DNA from 2 places in the Desulfonatronovibrio hydrogenovorans DSM 9292 genome. Region 1 is predicted to be linked to the other one. Evidence: riboswitches for the same ligand, from Rfam matches in the RefSeq annotation. Region 1 holds a riboswitch; the other holds the start of a gene.

Region 1 (10,835 bases):
CCGAACCAGAGTATAATTGTTCATTTAATTATTCACCGAATAAGGAAATATCCTTTTAAAAGGCCGAAGCACCCTGCCAGCATCATGTCTCCGCCTGGACACAGAAAATTCACATCAAAGCCCTGAAGCATTGATCTTTTAGGCCCAAGCACAAAAGTAGGCTTGAAGTCATGATCCAGGGCCGAATCCAGAATCAGGCAGCCATGGCCGTTTTCATCAAAGACCTGCTGGTTGGTCAGGTGTCCGTGCTTGAAAAGATTTAACTTTTCCCACAGGCTTTGTCCATCCAAAAGACCGGTGTGGTGTTCCAGGATCCCATGAACCCTGTCCTGGTAAACCAGAAAAGCAATTGTATGGCTGTTGCCCACGTTGACCACACAGATCCCCCTGTTCCTGGCCAGCTCTTCCACTTCCGGGACAAAAAGGGCTCCCAGCAGGGCAGCTGCACCGGTATCAGCCACAAAACCGGCTCCAATGGACTCTTTCAGACTGATCAGCCTGGTCATTTCAGCTGGCGGACGGGAAAAGATCAGCCTTTGAACATGACCGCTGCTCTGAAGCAGAAATTTCTTCCAGATTTCAAAGCGACCAAGCCGGTTGCTTGCCCCTGGATGAAAACCGTGATCCTGGGCACAGGCCAGAATCATCTCAGGATAGGAAAGACCGGCCTGGGCCAGAAATGAACCCCAGAAGCCCGGATCAAAATCGGCCAGATAAACAGGAGCGTACCCCTCAGGACAATGGGCAGAGATCTCCAGCCCCATGCCTTTAACCGCCTCCATGGAATCGGAAAGGGAGTAAGCCGCCTCCGGATGGATAGCCGCCTGAAGTCCCTGCCCGAGACATTTTTTAAGGACCCTGTAGAATCCTCCGCCCATATTCCGGCCATACAGGTAAATGCTTCTTCCGGCCCGGTGCAGTTCTTCAATCCTTTTTGCTGTTCCCAGAGCTGGAGATGGCAGCACAAACTTGGGACAGTTTTCCAGCTCCCGACCGGACATAAAATAAAGCACATCCTGGGTTCCGCTTCCGATATCCAGGCAAAGTATGTTTTGATCAGTCAAGACAGGACTGCTCCTTTGGTTGCGGTTAATTACAAAAACAATCAGGTCATTACTCTGAGAGCTTTGATCCTTGGGACCAAACATCTGAAATTCAGTAATGACTCTGCCAGCCTGCTTTAACAAATAAAAGGCAGGTAAAATACCTGCCTTTTATTGACCCGGTTTGTCCAGGTCTCAGGAAGAAGTAATTTTCAACTGCCCGTCTTCCGTGTCCACCAGAACCTTATGACCATCCATGAGTCTGCCAGAAATAATCTCCTTGGCCAGCGGGGTCTCGATCTTCTGCTGAAGATACCTGCGCAGCGGCCTGGCTCCATAAACAGGATCATAAGCTTCCCTGGCAATAAATACCCTGGCCTGGTCTGTAAGTTCCAGCTCGATCTTCCGGTCAGCCAGGCGACTTTGGATATGCTTAAGCAGCAGATCAATGATTTTTTCAATTTCCTCAATAAGCAGGGGCTTGAAAAGAACCACTTCATCAATACGGTTCAAAAACTCCGGCCTGAAATGGGAGCGAACTGTTTTCAGGACCTGATCCCTGGCCTCCTCCTGCAGTTGTCCAGCGTTGGAAATCCCTTCCAGCAAAAACTGGGAACCGAGATTGGAGGTCATGATAATCACCGTGTTTTTGAAATCAACTGTCCGGCCATGGCTGTCAGTGAGACGACCATCATCCATGATCTGCAGAAGCACATTAAAGACATCGGTATGGGCCTTTTCCACCTCATCAAAAAGGACCACACTGTAGGGTTTGCGCCGAACCGCTTCGGTCAGCTGCCCTCCTTCATCGTATCCGATATACCCTGGAGGAGCGCCAATGAGTCTGGCCACAGTATGCTTTTCCATATATTCAGACATATCCAGGCGAACCATGTTTTCCTCTGTATCAAAAAGGTTCTGGGCCAGAGTCTTGGTCAACTCGGTCTTACCCACCCCGGTGGGGCCAAGAAACAGAAATGATCCAATGGGCCGGTTGGGATCCTTGAGCCCGGACCTGGCCCGGAGCACGGCATCAGCCACGGCATCCACAGCCTCATCCTGGCCGATGACCCGTTCATGAAGGATATCCGACAACTTGAGCAGCTTTTCCCGCTCACCCTCCATAAGCCTGGATACCGGGATGCTTGTCCATTTGGAAACTATATCCGCAATATCATCCGGACCCACTTCTTCCTTTAAAAGGGTCTTGGTGTCAGTGCCATGGCCCAGGGCCGACTCTTTTTCTGCCAGCTCCTTTTCCAGCTGATTGAGTTTACCGTACCTGAGTTCAGCTGCCTTATTCAGATCATAGGCCCGTTCTGCATTTTCAATTTCATACCTGGTCTTTTCAATGGCCTCCTTTAAATTGCGCAGAGAGTTTATGGAGCCCTTTTCCCTTTCCCACTGAGCCTTGAGGGTGGTCTGGGCCTCCTTTAATTCGGCCAGCTCCTTGCCCAGTTTTTCCAGCCGATCCCTGGAAGCCTCATCCTTTTCCTTTTTCAAGGCCTCCTGCTCGATCTCCAGCTGCATGATCTTTCGGTTGATCTCATCAAGTTCAGTGGGCAGGGAATCGATCTCACTCCTGATCTTGGCAGCTGACTCGTCAATCAGGTCAATGGCTTTATCCGGCAGGAAGCGGTCGGAAATATAGCGATGGGAAAGGATGGAAGCTGAGACCAGGGCGCTGTCACTGATCCGTACTCCATGATGGACCTCAAAACGCTCCTTGAGCCCCCTTAATATGGAAATGGTGTCCTCCACGCTGGGTTCATCCACCATGACCGGCTGAAATCTGCGTTCCAGAGCCGGGTCCTTCTCAATATATTTTCGATATTCATCTATGGTGGTGGCCCCGATGCAGTGCAATTCTCCCCTGGCCAGCATTGGTTTGAGCAGGTTGCCGGCATCCATGGCTCCCTCGGCCTTTCCAGCCCCCACAATGGTATGAATCTCATCAATAAAGAGCAGAATCCGGCCCTGTGAATTCTGAATCTCCTTTAAAACAGCCTTGAGCCTTTCTTCAAACTCCCCCCTGTACTTGGCTCCGGCAATCAGGGCACCCATATCCAGGGCGAAAATGGTCTTGTCCTTGAGTCCTTCAGGCACATCCTTATTCAGAATCCTCTGGGCCAGTCCCTCGGCTATGGCTGTTTTACCCACACCTGCCTCACCAATGAGCACAGGATTGTTTTTAGTCCTTCTGGACAGAATCCTGATGCAGCGCCTTATTTCGCTGTCCCGGCCAATGACCGGGTCCAGCCGGCCCTGTCTGGCCTCATCCACCAGGTCCCGGCCATATTTTTTCAAAGCATCATATGTTTCTTCAGGATTGGCAGATGTCACCCTCTGATTACCCCGGACCTCGGTCAGGGAAGCCAGGATCCTGTTCTTGTCCAGCTTTAGTTCCTGAACCACTTTGCCCGCTCCGGTGGAAGGAGATTCATCCAGCAGGGTCAGGAGAATATGCTCCACACTCACATATTCATCCTGCATGGCCTTGGCCAGATCCTGGGCCTTGAGAAGCAGGGAGTTGAGCCTCTGAGTAACATATATCTGGCCGGGCTGAACCCCGGGACCGCTGACGCTGGGCATTTTTGTCAACTTGTCATCTATGGCTGTTCTGACTGCTTCCGGGTCATAGCCTGCATGCTTGAGCACCCTGGGAGCCAGGCCATTGTCCTGATCCATAAGGGCCTTGAACACGTGCTCCACATCCACCTGCTGATGTCCAAGACGGACTGCGGTTTCCTGAGCCAGGGCCACAGCCTCCTGCGATTTCTGGGTAAATTTATTGATATCCATGCTTATCCTCCATTGTTCATTATTGTGGATCTTAAGAAGACGTCATCAGATCAGATTTCTGAGCTGAGTAATCTCTTTTTCCATGACCTCTATTCTCTCCAGAAGGTCAACAATTATAGTTCCGCCAATGGTGGGAAGCTCAAAATCCCGGCAGATTCGCATCAGCTTCTGGACCCTTAGGATCTCCCTTTCCGGAAAATGGAAATTTTCATCGGAAATCCGAATGGCTTCAACCCAGCCCATCTCCACAAGCTCAGAAAGACGATACGGACAGACTCCGGTTCTCTGGACGAACTGAGACCAGTGGATGAGGTTGGATCTTATCAGAGACCCTTGGGTTTTCTTCTGAATTCCATGGTTTTGCATATAATCGGCCTCCACCTTGCTGAACAGACGATCCAAAGACCGCCCTGCTAAATAATTCTATCCCCGGGGATTATAGTCCGAAGCTTTGGACAACTCCTCCCACAGCTCCCTTTCCCTGAGTGACGCTTCTCTGGGAACCCGGATCATGATCCGCACCAGCTGGTCACCCTTGGCAGATCCCCTGCCCATGCCTTTTCCCTTGATTCGCATTTTCTGGCCGCTGCTGATTCCCTGGGGAATTTTCATTTCCACTTCTCCGTCCAGGGTGGGTACCCGGACCATGCTTCCCAGGGCGGCCTCCCAGGGAGCCAGAGGCAGGTCATAGATAATATTATTACCGTCAAGCTTAAACACCGGGTGTGGGATAATCCTGACCTTCAGATAGAGATCGCCGGATTGTCCGCTTCCCATACCCGGGGACCCCTGCCCGCTAAGCCTGATCCTGTTCCCATCCTTGATTCCCGGCGGAATATTCACGCTCAGGGTCTTGTTCTGGACCATGGGTCTTCCATCAGGTCCAATAACCTGCTCCTGAAGGGTTATACTTTTGCTCCCGCCCTTATAGGCTTCTTCCAGGCTGAGTTCCAAGGCTGCTTCAGCATCCTGTCCTTTGCGGGCAAAAGTCCTTCCGGAAAAAGGGTCCCTCTGGAAGCCCTGGGCACCACCCCGGCTGAATCCCCCACCAAAAATCGTTTCAAAAAAATCACTGAAATCAAAGCCTGCTCCCTGCTGGTCTCCACGAAATTCAAAATGGACGTTTTCATAACCAGGAGGCGGCTGAAAATTCTGGCCGTGCTGCCAGTTGGGACCAAGGGAGTCGTAAAGCTTTCTCTTTTCATCATCCTTGAGCACTTCATAGGCTTCGGTGACTTCCTTGAATTTGTCCTCTGCCTTGGGATCATTGGGATTGAGGTCTGGATGATACTTCTTGGCCAGCTTCTTGTAGGCCTTGGAGACCTCCTCCTTGGACGATTTCTTGTTAACTCCCAGGATTTTATAATAATCCTTGTATTCCATATTAAGATGATCCCCCTTGACATTTTTTTGCCTGATCAAAGCAATTATTATATTGACCGCCAAAGCTGCCATCCCATGGCCCTGGCCTGACAAAACTGACTATAATACTGGCCCCATGAACAGGTAACTTTTTAAAAAACCGTACCAGGTCCGGCACTTTGCTGACCTGTTGAGTTCGCTGCTGCCTGTCCCGGTCCAGACCCAGAAAGCCTGGAATAACAACCAAAAAACTTTGCCTGGTAACGGTTTCCTGAACTGCAACCAGCCGGACATTGATGTCCCTTAAGGTCTGCACATCATAATAACCCGACATTCTTAATTAAGTCAGGATGCATCCAAGTCAAGTCATGACCTCCTCCGAGGTCTTGGCCAAGCCATAGCACAACCATCCAAAACCTTTCAACGAAAAAGGTGGAGGGGTTAAATAATCAAATGCCCCGGCCCCTTGAGGTACCGACCGTTTACTTGGTCAGCTTCCCAAAGGATCGGGGCATTGCAGGACCGGGAAAGCCCTGTTAACCGGACAGACCCGGGTTAGAGCTTTTCCAGAATACTCTGGGCAACCTTTTTACCGGACATGAGCATACCCCCGAAGATAGGTCCCATGCGAAAAGACCCAAAAGTGGCATTGGCCGACATCCCGCAGACATAAACCCCTGGGAATGCCTCCCTGGTATTCTCCAGGGTGCTTTGCTCGGCCTTTTCCGCCCACATGGACTTTTCTCCTTCAAGACTTCCGGAAGGAGTATTCAGTCTGGCATCTATCTTTCTCTGGATGACCTGCATGACTTCTACCGGATGTCCAGTGGATTCCACCATGTATTTGGTCCGTACAGTCAGGGGATCAACATGCAGACCAGAGGTTTCCACTGCTGACCAGTTTATGACCAGGCCGGTGACCCTGTTTTCCCTGATCATGACGTCTTCCACAGAAACCAGATTAAAGAACCTGGCCCCGGCCCGGCAGGCTGCAGACCCAATGGTGCAGACCGCTTCCACTGAATCAGCAGTAAAGTATCCGGGCTGATATTCCCGGGACCTGACTCCAAGCTCGTCCAGGATTTCCTTGGCTTCTTCCTGAATCACGATCTCGTTGAACATCATTCCTCCGCCCCACATTCCCCCTCCCAGGGAAAGCTTTCGCTCAAAAACCGCAACTTTCTTTCCTGCACCAGCCAGGTAATAGGCTGCAACCATGCCCGAAGGGCCTGCCCCGCAGATGGCCACATCAAGTTCAAGGCAATCCATCAGCTTTCTGGTGTAGGTGTCGATGATAGCCCGGGAAATAATGATCTCATCCAATGCCATGTTCTTCTCCTTTGGTTGGGGTTAAAAAAAAGGGCTGATTCCGGAGAAGGAAACAGCCCTGAAAAACACCCCAATCAGGAGGAATGTCCAAATTACTTCCAGTGCCGCTTTCCTACGCCGGTATTAACCGGATCAGGTTCCAGGGGTCTTCCGGCAAACCGGAATCTCAGGAAAAACCTCCCCCAGCGACTTAAACACAGGCTCCACAATCAGCCCGTAAACAAAGAACGTCAAACTGACCCCAGCTATACCTCAAAAAAAAAATCCGGGCAACTGCCCCAAACCGGAAACTTTCAGTACCAGGTCCGGATAATGACATTCAAAGGCTTTTGTATTACCAGGACCCATGAATTTTATTTCCAGGTTAAGCTCCCTGGCCCTGAAATGGCTGGCTGTATTTGTAACCGGAGCAGCCCTTTTGGGGGCTTGGCAGCCTGAATTTTTCTCCTTTTTTACCGGCCATGTCCCCCTTCTTCTGGCCATCATCATCTTCGGCATGGGCGCCACCCTGACCCTGCCTGACTTTGGCCGGGTCCTGAAACATCCTGGAAAGATTTTCTTTGCAGCTCTGCTTCAGTACACCATCATGCCGGTGGGAGCCTGGGGCATTGCGGTTCTGTTCAGCCTTCCTCCTGAACTGGCCGTGGGTCTGGTCCTGCTGGGTTCATGCCCAGGAGGCACAGCATCCAACGTCATCACCTACCTGGCCAGGGGTGACGTGGCCCTGTCCGTGACCATGACCGCCTTCTCAACCATGCTGGCTCCCCTGGTCACGCCTCTGCTGGTCTGGAGCCTGGCTGGTCACTGGCTGGAAATTCCCGTGGCCGGCCTGTTCAGGTCCATCCTGACCATCGTCATTCTGCCTATTGCCCTGGGCCTTGCCTGCAGAAGCCTGTTCCCCAGGACCATTCAGGCAGGGATAAACATCCTGCCCATCATATCCATGCTGGCTATTTGTCTGATCGTTGGAGCCATCACCGGCCAGCACGCCCGGGAATTTTTCAGAATCAGCCTCATGGGAGCTGCTGCCATTCTGGCCCACAACGTACTGGGACTTGGGCTGGCCTGGACAATGGGCTGGTGGGCAGGGTTTAAAAGACCTCAACTCAAGGCCTTGACCCTTGAAGTGGGTATGCAGAATTCTGGCCTGGCCGCCACCCTGGCCCTGGCCCATATCCACCCCCTGGCCACCCTGCCCGGTGTCCTGGCCAGCGTCTGGCAGAACATCACCGGCCCGGTTCTGGCCTCGTTCTGGACTTCAAAACCGGATTCAGGACCTGATGCCCTGGGTAAAAACAGGGCAGCCTGCCAAAAGAATATCACCTGACAAAAATAATTCAGATGCAATGATCAATCCGGAAGATTTTTTCAAAAAATGGTTTAAAAAGGCCTTTGCCCTGGGCCGGAAACGGACTATGCAGTCCTGCGCCATCAAGCTTGAGCAGACTGATTTTCCAGGTACTGGAAACAGCAGGGTCCAGGTGGAAAAAAAGGAGATATTGCGGCTCAACAACACTTTGATCAGTCCGGAACAGGGGAAAAAATTCGTTGAGTTTGTGCTGAAGGATTTAAACAGGGGCCTGCAGGTGGAAGTGAATTTCTCCCGGCGCACAACCTCCAGATGCTGGGGAAGCGTCACCAGGAAAGGGAAAAGAATCAACATCTACCGCTGGTCTGCCTGGGTGCTGATTCATGAAATTGGACACGTCCTGACCAGAGTTGAAAAAAAACAGAACGGACGCAGAATTATCCATGGCCCCGAATTCGGCTGGGCTACAACTCAAGTCTACAGACTCTGGCTCCAGTTCAGCCGGGATGACAGGTATTACTGACCCGGTTGCCTGCTGATCCTTTTACCGGACTCTCAGATGATCCTGTATAAAGGACCGCCCCGCTCTCCCAGCCTGTCTACCCGTTTTTCAACTTCAGGATCATCTTCCAGCACTGGTGGATGATACTGTTTAAGCCTGGCATCAATGAGCATGCCCTTGGTCGCACCAAAATGCTTGCAATGGACGAATTCGCCGATGCCGTAAATATCTGTGGCCGGATCAGACCTGGTAAAAACAACCCACAAAAAATTGTTCCAGCCGGCAGCCGTAAAATCAGCATCATCCGCCACCACCACCAGGGGAAATTGTTCCATTCCTGGAACCTGCTCCAGCCTGGAGCCCAGCTCAGCCATGGCTGGATCATGACTGTCCCTGTTCCGGGTGTTTCCAGGTCCCTGAACCACCATGATCCCCGGCGCCATGAACCTGACCCTGCTGAATCCCTGGCCAAGGTCCAGATCCCTGGGCAGCCTGGTACCCAGATCCCTTTTGATCCGACCGGCAGCAGCCATAATCAGCTTGGACCCCTGATTCAGGCTGATACCAGAATAGTCCAGGGTATCCATGGTCGTTCTGGTGATGAAATGCAGGTCCCTGGTAAAGTCCAGGCGTTTAAGCACATGGCTGAAAAAAGCTGGAATGCGCTTGGCAGAAAGGCCTGGATCATCTTCCCTGGCTGCAATGATCAGGTACTTGGATAAAGAGGTCTGACTCTGGCCAAGCAAATTCATGGCACAGGTCAGAAGCTCCTGGGGCTGCCTTTCCCGGGCAAAGGGTACATAACTTTCCCGGCCCACTGCCAGAAGCAGGGGGTGAACCCCGGCTGCATCCACGGCATGGACCTCGTGCACACCACTGAATACCGAAGGAATGAGCTGGTGGGTCAGTTCATGAATAAGTGTTCCAAAGACTGTATCCTCCTGGGGAGGTCGACCCACTGTGGTAAAGGGCCAGATGGCATCCTTGCGGTGGTGGATCTGGTCAACCCTGAGCACTGGAAAATCGTGTTTCAAACTGTAATAGCCCAGGTGATCCCCAAAGGGACCTTCAAGGAGTTCCCTGTTCAGATCGACCCGGCCTGAAATGCAGAAGTCCGCTTCAGCAGGCATGGGCAACCCATTGGCGGCTTTAACCATCTTGATCCTGTGTCCGGCCAGGGCCCCGGCAAAGATCAGTTCAGGCACGTTTTCCGGCAAGGGCATGACCGCAGCCAGGGTCATGGCCGGTGGTCCGCCGATGAACACGTTCACCCGCAATGGTTCATTCCTTTCAATGGCCTGCTGGTGGTGCAGACCAATGCCCCGGTGGATCTGGTAATGAAGCCCGACTTCCTGATTCAATTTGAAATCATTGCCTGTCAACTGGACCCGGTACATGCCGATGTTGGAATTCATAAGGCCCGGCCTGGCCGGATTCTGTGAATAAACCTGAGGCAGGGTCACATATGCACCGCCATCCATGGGCCAGGAAACAAGGTTTGGCAGATTCTCTATCCTGGTTTGTCCCTGCTGGATCGGTCCGGACTTGACCGGCCTGGGCCAGATCCTGGCCAGCATGGGCAGGACGTCAAAATACTTCCAGGGTGCCTTAAAAAAAAGCAGAGGGTCGATCTTGAGTTTAAACAGTTTGTCCAGGGTGGCCAGGGTGTCCCGGAAAATATACCTGGCCCTGGCCATGGTGCCGAACATATTGGCAGCCATGGGAAACCCGGTTCCCTTGACATTGGTAAACAAAAGGGCCGGGCCCTTGTGCTGGAAGACCCTGCGCTGAATGGCCCCGGCCTCTATGTACGGATCAACTTCCTGATCTATCCGGACCAGATCGCCCCTGGCTTCCAAAGCGTCAAGGCATTGCTTGGTATTCCTGTATCCCATAATATTTATTCCTTGATTACCAAATCAGTAAAATCGACCCGGTCTTTATCCGAACATGACCCAATTGCGAATAAGGCTTTCTTGCTCACTGGTCTGCTGTAGCCAGCTTGATCCCGAGGACTGCAAAACAGGCTGCAAAAGAACGCTGCATCCACTTTGCCACAACCGGAGAGTTCACCACATATTTACGAAAACCATCAGCCGAAATTCCGTAAACAATAAAAACCACCAGGGTCATGCACATGAACGCAATACTCAGCATGGTCATCTGCCAGATCGGAGAACCAGAACCCGGAGCAACGAACAAAGGCAAAAAAGCCAGAAAAAATATCGACAGCTTAGGATTTAAAATATTAATCAGAAACCCCCTCCTGACAATACTCCACACCCCAATATTAGATTGTCCGGAATCAAATTTCAAGGCACCTGATTCACGCCACATGGTCCAGGCCAGATAAAGCAGGTATGCTGCCCCGACATATTTCATGACCTGAAAAGCCACTGCACTCATGTGCAAAATGGCAGACAACCCCAGAACACTGGCCAGAAGATGGGGAACAATGCCCATGGTACAGCCCGCAGCTGCAGCCAGA
Region 2 (10,835 bases), 220 kb from region 1:
ATATTGAAATAAATCAAAACCAGCAGGAACAAAATGAAAGAATTCATCTTGACCGTAAAAGCCCTGTCCGACCCGACCAGGGTCAGGATATTAAAGCTGCTTGAACAGAAAAGTCATTGCGTATGTGAACTCCAGAATATCCTGGAGATTGCCCAGCCTACAGTTTCACGACACCTGAAAGTCCTTGAGCAGGCTGAATTTGTTTATAGTTCCCGAGAAGGGTCCTGGGTCAATTACTGCCTGAAACCAAATCCTTCCAATATTTATGCTGCTGCCATGATTAAGAATCTTGGATCGTGGCTCAACCATGATCCAAGTATCACCAGCCTTATTTCCAAGGCACAGACAGTTGATCGAAACAAAATCCTGAGCCGGAATCAAGACCCGGCCAATTGACTCAGATATGAAAGAATGGCAAAAACTGCTGTTAATACTGGTGGCCTTCTGGCTGGCCTATCTCACGCCGTGGGATTCTGAAACCGTCAGAAGGTCTGGTCTGGAAGCTTTCATGATGCTCCAGGATTACGCCCGGGAGCATGTCCTGACCTGCCTGATCCCAGCCTTTTTCATTGCCGGCGCAATTGCAGTATTTGTGTCCAAGGCCGCAGTTCTGAAGTACTTCGGATCAAAAGCCAATAAAGTCCTGTCCTACTCAGTAGCTTCTGTATCCGGGACCATTCTATCGGTCTGCTCCTGCACAGTCCTGCCCCTTTTTGCAGGGATTTATTCCAGAGGAGCCGGAATTGGACCTGCCACAGCCTTTTTATATTCCGGCCCAGCCATCAATGTTCTGGCCATAAGTATGACTGCCAAGGTTCTGGGCTGGCAACTGGGATTGGCCAGGGCTGTTGGAGCCATCTTCTTTGCAGTAGTCATTGGAATTTTGATGTCCTGGATTTTCTGCAGGGATGAAGCAGAAAGAGAAGAATGTCAGATGCATCTGCCTGATGAAGAGCCCAACAAGCGGACCTTGCTTCAGGACGGCCTGTTCATATTCACCATGGTCCTTGTTCTGGTCTTTGCCGCTTTTGCCGAGCCAGGACCTGGAGCACACAACTTCTGGACGACCATTTATTCCATCAAGTGGCACAGTACCGCTGTTCTGCTTGTCCTGGTCTGTCTCATGGCCTGGAAATGGTTCGAGAAAAACGAACGTCAGGACTGGATCCACTCCACTTGGTCTTTTATCAAGATGATCAGTCCCCTTTTATTTGCCGGGGTCCTGGTTGCTGGCTTTCTGCTGGGTCGACCCGGGTATCCTGCCCTTATTCCTGAGCAGTGGGTTGCAGAACTGGTCGGAGGAAACTCTTTGCAGGCCAACCTTATCGCCTCTGTGGCCGGAGCCCTCATGTACTTTGCCACTCTGACTGAAGTACCCATTCTGCAGGGACTCCTTGGCTCAGGCATGGGACAGGGACCGGCCCTGGCCCTTCTTCTGGCCGGACCAGCCTTGTCCCTGCCCAACATGCTGGTCATCGGGAGCGTGATGGGCCTGAAAAAGACTGTGGTTTTTTCACTGATTATCATTGTTATGGCCACATTCTGCGGATTGATTTACGGCAATTTCTTCAATTAACACCATCAGCATGCTTGCAAAGCAGTAAAATTCACCCAAGGAGGATTCAATGGATATCAAAGTACTGGGCCCAGGATGTCCCCGCTGTGAACAGGTCAAAAATCTGGTCATGGAAGCAGTCAGGGAAACCGGAGTTGAAGCCAATGTAGAAAAAATATCCGATACCATGCAGATCGCCAGCTACGGAGTGTTTGGAACACCGGCCATAGTCATCAACGGCAAAGTCAAAAGCGTGGGCAAGGTGCCCACCAAAGACCAGATCAAGGAATGGATTTCCTGATTATCCTGCTCAGGTATTGACGAGGTGGTGGCATATGTTTAAATCAGGTTATCTGATTTTTTGCCACCCCAAACAGGTTATTCAATCATGAAAAAATTTGCAGCAGTAATCATATTTATCGGTGCGGTCTTTGTCTTGATGCTTCTGTATTCCATCCAGCAAGGCCAGGAATCTGTTCTTCAACCGCTACCTCAGGTCCCGGCCCCTGGCATGGTGACCATGGTCAATCTCGGTGCTGACTCCTGCCTGCCCTGCCAGATGATGGAGCCAATTATTGAGGAGATGCGCGAAAAATATGAGGATCAGGCCAAGATCGCCTTTATAGATATCTGGAAACACAGTGATCAGGGCCAAAGATTCAGGATAACCACCATACCTGCACAGATTTTCTATGACCACCAGGGACAGGAAGTGTTCCGGCATCAGGGATTCATGGATGCAAAATCTGTCGCCAGCATCCTTGACGAACTACTGGAAAAACAAACTGCTGCCCAGCCCGCCCAGGTGTCAGGCATCTGATTGTCTTAAACATTCATGCTGGAATCCCTTCTCATCACCATCAACTCCTGGATTACTCAGGACACCGGATTCGCTTATATCGGGTCTTTTCTGTGGGGAATGGTCAGTGTTGTCTTCAGTCCCTGCCATCTGGCTGCCATTCCCCTTATTGTCGCTTATGTGGGGGGTCAGAACAGGATATTGGACTCCAGGGAAGCCGGAACCTATTCACTCCTTTTCAGCCTGGGGCTATTCATCACCATTGCGGCAATTGGGGCTGCATGCGCTGCTCTGGGCAGGGTCCTGGGTGATGTTGGAGGATACTGGCAGATTATTATCGGAGCCATACTGATATGGGTCGCCTTGGGCATGATGGGTGTTCCCCAGTGTTCCCTGCCCGGCAACTTTCTGCACAGGTTCAAACTTCGCGGCCACATGGGAGCCCTGGGCCTGGGGCTTGGCTACGGGGTTCTTTCAGGAATGTGCACCTTTGGCTTTCTCGCCCCCATCCTGGCCATCATAACCATCCAGGAAAAAGTGGCCACCGGGATTGTCATGATCATTCTCTTTGCCCTGGGACATTGTCTGCCCATCCTGGTGGCAGGATGCTCAGCCGCCCTGGCCAGGAGAGTAACTGAACTGAAAGCCTGGCATGGTGCCGGGACCTGGTTCAGGAAAGGGGCTGGGATCTTGATTCTGATCCTTGGTGTCTACTTCATCCTCAACCCTTTTTTCAGCTGAATCTAAAAAACACCAGCCTTTAGTCGTCGGGAAAAAGCGACGAATGGTGTTCAACAATCAACCAGTTGTCGCCAGTGTTGCGATACACAAAGGTAAATCTGGCCGGAACTGCGGCCCTGTCCCCACCCTTGGATACGTGAAAGGTGTATGAGCCGGAGTTTATGGCAATATCCCCATAAATTCTGACATGCTCATCCTGGACCGTACATCCCGGTTCCAACTGCACCAGAAACTCGAAATACTCTCTGAGTTCCGGCCTTGTCCTTCTTATTCTGGAGGACAGGGTAGGCAGAAGAGATGCATGGACATCATAACAGGCCAGAATATTTTCCGGATCAGCACTTTTTAGAGCCTGGCACCATTCCTTCAATCGATCTGATACTTTTGTTTTTTCTTCCATATACCAACTTCCTGTTTATTTTTCCCAAGAGTATAGAATTCAAGTTCAAACTACCAGGGTTAACTGGTCAACGGTCCCAAAAAGCCTGGTCCTGACCATCACCACCTGGTGGCAACTGCAATTCCTCCAAGAATCATGACCCCGCTCAGGGCATGAATCCAGCCAATGGGCTCCCCTAAAAGCAGAAAAGCGCCAAGCCCGCTGAACAGAGGCAGAGTATAGTATATAAGCCCGGCTGTGGACGGACCCACAAGGGATATGGCTTTGGCCCAGAAAAAAAACGATACCAGCGAGGCCCCAATCCCAATATACAGGACCGACCCCAGAATATCCATGGTAATGGCAGGGAATCCTTTAAAAAAAATTTCAAGACCGGCCCAGGGCATAAGCATGGCCAGGCCCAGACCGAAAGTGGACATGAGCATGGTTGCCTGACTGATCTCAGCAGGTTTTATCCTGATAAGGATAGTGTATCCGCCGAATATCATGGCAGCAGCCACCATCCACAAATCTCCAGCTGCAAAAGACAGCTCCCTGAGAATAGAAAGGTCACCCCTGGTTATCAGCACAACCACCCCGGAAACAGCCAGAACCAGCCCTCCGGACCGGGCCCAGGTTATGGGCTCGCCCAGGAATATCCTGGAAAAAATAATTATAAAAATTGGGGTAGAAGTGGCTATCAAAGAAAGATTCAAAGCAGTCGAAGTGTGGGCTGCTATATAGATCAGGGTATTGAATACCGTCACTCCTAGAAAGGCAGCTGACAATAGATATCCGAGATTGACCCTGACTGTCTGCCTGTCTTTCCATGTTCCAGCCCCGGCCAGGGGGAAAAGGACCAGACAGGCCACAAGCCAGCGTAACATAGCCAGGGTGGCTGGGTTGACCTGTTCGTTCAGCCCCCTGGCCACAATAAAATTGCCAGACCAGATCACAGTGGCACCCAGGGCAAAACCAAGCCCGGCCAGCCTGGCGACTCGGCAGGATCCGACTTTATCCATTTACATCTTCTCTTCACAACTCACAGCACATAATTTTCCGCACATGGAGCATCCCTTTTCATCGTCCGTAATCTGGAGTCGTTTTCTGACCAGGTCCGGATCCAGGGAATTGGAGATAATCCCTTCCCAGTCAAGGGCCTGCCTGCACTTTGAAATCTTCATGTCCTGCTCCAGAGCGCCAGCCACCCCTTTTTCAATGTCCGCGATATGCCCTGCAACCCTGCAGGCCATAACCCCCTGGTACACATCGTCTTCATCAGGGAGGCCCAGGTGTTCGGCCGGAGTCACATAACACAGGAAATCAGCACCAGCAGCCCCGGCAAGAGCCCCGCCTATGGCTGCGGTTATATGGTCATATCCGGCTGCGATGTCCGTGGGAAGCGGACCAAGTACGTAAAAAGGAGCATCGTTGCAAAGTCTTTTCTGGAGCTTTATCTGACTGCTGATCTGGCCAAGGGGTACATGGCCCGGGCCTTCAATCATGACCTGGACCCCCTTCTCATAGGCCCTCCGGGCCAGATGGGCCAGGGTCATCAGTTCATCCACCTGGGCCTGATCCAGAGCATCGGCAATACAGCCCGGCCTCAGACCGTCACCAAGACTCAAGGTGACATCATAACTGCCAGCAATCTCCAAAAGGGTATCAAAGTTCTCGAAGAGTGGATTTTCTTTTTTATTCTTTTTAATCCAGTTCATGTGGATGGAACCGCCCCGGCTGACGCAGGGCATGATACGTTCGGACCTTTCCAGCATTTCCAGAGACCGGCTGGTGATGCCGCAGTGCACGGTTATATAGTCCACTCCCTGCCTGCACTGCTCTTCGATTTCCCTGAAAAGGATATCGCTGTCCATCCTGCTCAGAGGTCGCCCCTGATGAACCATCTTGGCTGCCAGACCGTATATGGGAACGCTGCCCACCATCACCGGAGACTGTTCCAAAAACATCTCCCTGATCCGGGTCAGATCTCCGCCGGTAGACAGATCCATTATGGAGTCGGTTCCAGCCCGCAACGCCTGGTTCAGCTTCTTTTTCTCTAGACCCTGGTCAGCAAGGACGCCGCTTGTTCCCAGGTTGGCATTGACCTTGGTCTTTAACCCCTGACCAATGGACCGAATTTCCCTGAAATCACGCTTGATATTTTTGGGCAGTACTGCCAGGCCCCTGGCCAGGAGCTGACAGATCCTGCTGCTGTCAACTCCTTCATGGGCAGCGGCTGCTTCCATTTCCGGGGTGATTATCCCGGCTTTGGCTTTTTCCAGTTGGGTTTTCATTAAATCCTCCCAGTAATAAAGTTCAGGAGGAATATGCAGAGGAAGGCCTGGCCGGGCAATTCCAATTATCCGGCCCATCCTCGCCTATCCCTCCGCCGGTATGACCCGGATCAGGTTCAAGGGGTGCTGTCTCAGCCCTGATGTTTCAGGACGCCCCCAGGCGGCATGGTCGAAAAATACATTCAACCAGAATCGCCTTACTATTTCAACTGATTTTCAAGAACCTTTTTTCTGCGTCAGATGCCTGGCAGGCACTGTCATTTGTTTCATCATCCTGACAAAGGCTTTTCCTGCATAATTCCACCAGTTCAATCCCTGGACATGATCTTTAAATTATGCACGTCAAACAACCATCCCAAATTATGGCCTGAATCTTGAATATGATAACATGAAAACCAAAAAGGATCTGGACATGATTATCAAACAACCTGAACAACATATGATGGCTTTCATGCGGAACAGCCTGTCCAAAAGCCCTGCAGCCGGGGAACTACCCGGAGGCGAATACAGGCTCTTTGAAATGATCATGAACAACAACCTGGCCGCTGCTCTGCCTCCATCACTGGCTGATTCCAGGACAATGCCGGCCCCAGACCAGGGTCGGACCGGTCCAGTTGCTTCTGACAGAGCTTCAGAACAGCCTGCAGCTGCCCCGACTTTAGAATCCGGCCAGGCCAGAATCCGCATGCCAATAACAGTCGATACTCCCAGGTACGCCTCCAACGCCATCAGACAAAAAATTGACTTTTCTGCCGCCTCACTGGACCCTGCAATAACTTCAGGCAGCCAGGTTCCTGAAAGTTCCAGCCAGGCGCAAATTCTGGAAATCCTGAATACCATCCACCAAAAAGACCCATCCCTGAATGGTCTCCTGGTTAAGGGCCTTGAATCCAATCTTCAGAGTGGATTAAAAGGGTTTCAGGCTGTATCCATCCAGACCATGGCCCTGGCCTCCACCATCAGTTCCGGCCCAGGGCTGCTGTCCGGGAGTGCTCCAGTCAGCACCGGGCAGAACCGTCTGGCTGATAGTCCTGCATTCAGGGACCATGCACCTGATCCCACCCTGCAGAAAAAAGCGACTTCAGCCTATATGGAACATGCTGCCTTCAGAAAAAAGCCTGAACACCAGGAAATTGAGTCTGGTCAGAAGGAAGACCTCAGGCCGGGAAGCCTGGCAGCCAGATTCGAATCAGCAGACCGTTCCGGGGCCATTGGTTATGATCGGATGGGCGGAACCTGCTATGGAATTTACCAGCTTTCGTCCCGCATGGGCACCCTGGACGAATTCCTGACATTTCTCGACACGAAAGCTCCTGATCTTTCCCAGAGATTGCGTCAGTCCGGACCAGGTAATACCGGGTCCAGAACCGGGGCAATGCCTGAAGAATGGAAAAAAATTGATGAGCAGCATCCCAGGCTTTTTGCCGACCTCCAGCACCAGTTCATCTATGACAGTTTTTATCTGCCAGCCGCCAGAGGGGTTAAGGCCAGAACCGGCCTGGATATTAAATCAGCATCCTCTGCCTTGAGAGAAGTCCTGTGGAGCACGGCTGTCCAGCACGGTGTGCATGGAGCCATGAATATATTTCAAAGGGCCGCAGGAAAGGTCGATCTGCAGCAGGCTGACAATCCTGATCGAGACATGATCCAGGCTGTCTACCAGGAACGCAAAACCCGTTTTTCCGGCTCCAGCGATTCTATCCGCACTGCGGTTCACAACAGATTCTCCCAGGAGATGAAGCTGGCCCTGGCCATGCTGCCAGGCACCGCTGATACCCAGGCATAACTTCTTAAAAGCCTAGGCCTCTTGTCGCCCATTCAAGACAGCCCACCCGGATCCAGACCAGTTCTGAGGCATTCTTCCGGATAAGGGACATGAACCAGCCATTTTTTTCAGAGAACAACTGATCTTTACCAGACTGATCTGGTTGCAAAACCAGATCTAAAGTGACATTGTGTTACAGGACCGGTTTTGGATGGAGATTGCAGTCCCTGACCAATTCTGAATTGCCTTGATCCGTCCAGGCTGAAGCTGCTGCCTGTCCAACCCTCCCTGGCCGGATCCTGCTGAAGAGTCCTAACCATTAACCCTGGACAGCAATGAACAGACAATCCCCTCCTGACAGAAACACCAGCCCAGAACAACCCTTATGCTTTGAAGAGTTCCGGGACATCATTGATTCGGCACCCATCGGCATATTCCAGTCTTCTCCCCAGGGTACTTTTTTAAGCGTAAATCCGGCCATGGCAGAGATGTACGGCTTTGATTCTCCTGCACAGATGGTGAAACGGGTTACAGACATCCCGCACCAGCTTTACTTGAACCCGGAGGACAGGGAAAAATTCAAAACCCTCCTTGAATCCAGGGGAATGGTAACCAACTTTGAATGCCGGCATATCCGGACCAACGGCTCAACTTTCTGGATATCCATGAATGTTCGCCTAGTGACTCCAAAAGGCCAAAACGCATACTATCAGGGCTTTATCTCGGATATCACCCCAAGAAAAAAAGCTCAGGACGAGGCCACCAGTCATCTTCAGATGCAGGGCACATTACTGGAAGCCCTGGGGGAGGGAGTATATGGGGTGGACAGCAACGGACTGTGCACCTTTGTGAACCAGGCCGCCCTGGACATGCTGGGTTTTTCCAGAACAGAACTGATCAATCAGAACCAACACCTTCTTTTTCACCACCACCGGCCAGACGGCGAGGTTTATCCCAGCCATGACTGTCCGGTCTTCAAAACCCTGAAAGACGGCCGGACAAGACACACCCAGGAACACTTTTTCACCAAAAATGGAAAGATGTTCCCTGTAAGTCTTACTGTCTCGTCTTTGACTGAACACACCCAGCAAACAGGTGCAGTGGTTGTCTTCAGAGACACCAGTCAGATAAAAAAATACCAGGAAACCCTAAAGGCCATTGCTGAAAGCGATGCTGGTTCGCAAGAGGATGTCTTTTGTTTTCTGGTCAGGCTTCTGGCCACTTCCCAGGACACACGCTATGCCCTTATAGCTTCCATTGACAACAATGAGCCGGATATCGCCAGGACTCTTGCTGTATGGGCCAATGACGGTTTTGGTGAAAATTTCTCCTATAATCTTAAGGGTACGCCCTGTTTTGACGTTATCACCACAGACACATGCCACCATCCTGACAATGTTCAAAAAAAATTTCCAGAGGACCACTTGCTTGTGGAGCTTGGGGTTCAAAGCTACTGGGGTACTCCCCTTAAAGACAGTTCAGGTCAGACCATCGGGCTGTTGGCCATGCTGGACGATAAGCCCATGCATTATGATCCTGAGGCCCTTTCTTTACTGAAAAGCTTTGCCATCCGTGGGGCTATGGAGATGGAACGCAGATCCACCCGGGAAAAATTCGAAACCCTGTTTGAAACCATGTCCCAGGGGGTTATCTACCAATCGGCCCAGGGCAGGATAGTTGAGGCCAATCCGGCAGCAATGAGCATCCTGGGCCTGACCCCGGATCAGGTAAAAAAGGGCATCCTCCTGGCCCGGGAATGGGAATTCATCAGAGAAGACGGTTCCAGATATCCAGAAAATGAACTTCCAGCCTTCCTTGCCTATCATACCGGAAAATCAATTCTCAACAAGGTGATGGGCATCTTAAATCCTCATCAAAAAGATTACATCTGGATAATTATTACTGCCGTACCCCTGTACAGACCCGGGTCAGCAAGACCATACATGGTCTATACCGTATTTCAGGACATAACCCTTTTGAAAAAAACAGAAAGCAGCCTGATCAGGGCCAAGCAGGAGGCAGAATCCGCCAACATCGCCAAAAGCGAATTCCTGGCCAATATGAGCCACGAAATCCGGACTCCCTTGAACGGCGTTATCGGGATGACCGAACACCTGCTTCAGTCAGCATTGAGCCAGGACCAAAAGAGATTCGCAGAGATAATCCGGTCCAGCGGTGAAACCCTGCTGACGCTGATCAACGACATCCTGGACTTTTCCAAAATAGAGGCTGGAAGGCTTGAACTGGCAACCAGTGATTTTGACCTGCCCGTCCTGCTGGATGAGTTCTCCCGGAACATGGCTCAAAGAGCCAGAGACAAGGGTCTGGCATTTGATTTCATCAAGGACCCCAAGCTGCCCTCCTGTGTTCGAGGAGACGAGCTCAGACTTCTTCAGGTCCTGACCAATCTGACTGGAAACGCTCTCAAATTTACTGATACTGGCAAAATCACCCTCAAAGCCTTTATGGTGTCACAGTCCCCAGCCAGCTGTATGGTCGAATTTTCGGTCATGGATACCGGCATTGGAATCCCTGAAGATAAGATACATCTTCTTTTCCATAAATTTTCTCAAGTAGACACCACTGCAGCAAGAAAATACGGGGGAACAGGTCTTGGACTGGCCATTTCCAAGCAGCTTGTAAAGCTCATGAACGGAGAAATCCAGGCCACAAGCATCCCGGGTCGGGGGTCAAAGTTCAGCTTCACGGTTGAACTGGGAGTGGATGTCCAGGATTGTCCCAGGCATGAACCCAAACTGGGTAACAACAATCAGGCCCTGAATGTCAGGGGAGATCAGGCTTCAGAAATACTCCTGGTAGAGGACAATAAAATTAACCAGATGGTAGTGATGAAAAACCTCAAGAATATGGGCCACCGGGTTCATCTGGCCCATAATGGTGTGGAGGCTGTTCAGGCCTTTGAGAAAAAAAGTTTTGACCTTATCCTGATGGACATTCAGATGCCGGGCATGGACGGTCTGGAAGCCACAAGAAAAATCAGGAAAATTGAGGACAATATGGCTGGCCTGAACATTCCGGGCAAGGATCATGGCAGAACCGGCCAGGCCGACCCCAAGCAGCCTCCATCTGGAACTAATAATCAATCCGGGGCATTCCGGGTTCCCATCATTGCCCTCACAGCCCATGCCATGAAGGAAGACCGGGAAAAAGGCTTTGAAGCTGGCATGGACGATTATTTAACCAAACCTGTCCGGAGCAGAGATCTGGCTGATATGTTGACTAAATGGATTCCCATGGATCTGAACCCAGCAGACATGACCGGAAAAAACCGGTCTTCACCT

The links. A riboswitch is a leader RNA that binds a small molecule or an ion and turns the genes downstream of it on or off. The one in region 1 is predicted to bind thiamine pyrophosphate.
Region 2: another riboswitch for thiamine pyrophosphate. It lies ahead of thiC (phosphomethylpyrimidine synthase ThiC); the one in region 1 lies ahead of P771_RS0107690 (sulfide-dependent adenosine diphosphate thiazole synthase).

What each region holds. Positions count from the first base shown of each region.
Region 1 is NZ_JMKT01000010.1:7,034-17,868, forward strand. Features, by position in the region: gene P771_RS0107660 (acyl-CoA thioesterase) at 1-24, opposite strand, end outside; gene P771_RS0107665 (DUF1786 domain-containing protein) at 33-1,064, opposite strand; gene clpB (ATP-dependent chaperone ClpB) at 1,239-3,845, opposite strand; gene P771_RS0107675 (chaperone modulator CbpM) at 3,891-4,211, opposite strand; gene P771_RS0107680 (DnaJ C-terminal domain-containing protein) at 4,269-5,228, opposite strand; gene P771_RS0107690 (sulfide-dependent adenosine diphosphate thiazole synthase) at 5,763-6,536, opposite strand; TPP riboswitch at 6,629-6,730, opposite strand; gene P771_RS0107710 (bile acid:sodium symporter family protein) at 6,883-7,863, shown strand; gene P771_RS0107715 (hypothetical protein) at 7,883-8,368, shown strand; gene P771_RS0107720 (UbiD family decarboxylase) at 8,401-10,242, opposite strand; gene P771_RS0107725 (LysE family translocator) at 10,328-10,835, opposite strand, start outside.
Region 2 is NZ_JMKT01000010.1:224,646-235,480, forward strand. Features, by position in the region: gene P771_RS0108885 (ArsR/SmtB family transcription factor) at 34-396, shown strand; gene P771_RS0108890 (permease) at 509-1,576, shown strand; gene P771_RS0108895 (thioredoxin family protein) at 1,626-1,856, shown strand; gene P771_RS0108900 (thioredoxin family protein) at 1,944-2,375, shown strand; gene P771_RS0108905 (cytochrome c biogenesis CcdA family protein) at 2,391-3,095, shown strand; gene P771_RS0108910 (SgcJ/EcaC family oxidoreductase) at 3,115-3,495, opposite strand; gene P771_RS0108915 (DMT family transporter) at 3,594-4,496, opposite strand; gene thiC (phosphomethylpyrimidine synthase ThiC) at 4,497-5,768, opposite strand; TPP riboswitch at 5,838-5,936, opposite strand; gene P771_RS18315 (VgrG-related protein) at 6,181-7,554, shown strand; gene P771_RS18320 (PAS domain S-box protein) at 7,869-10,835, shown strand, end outside.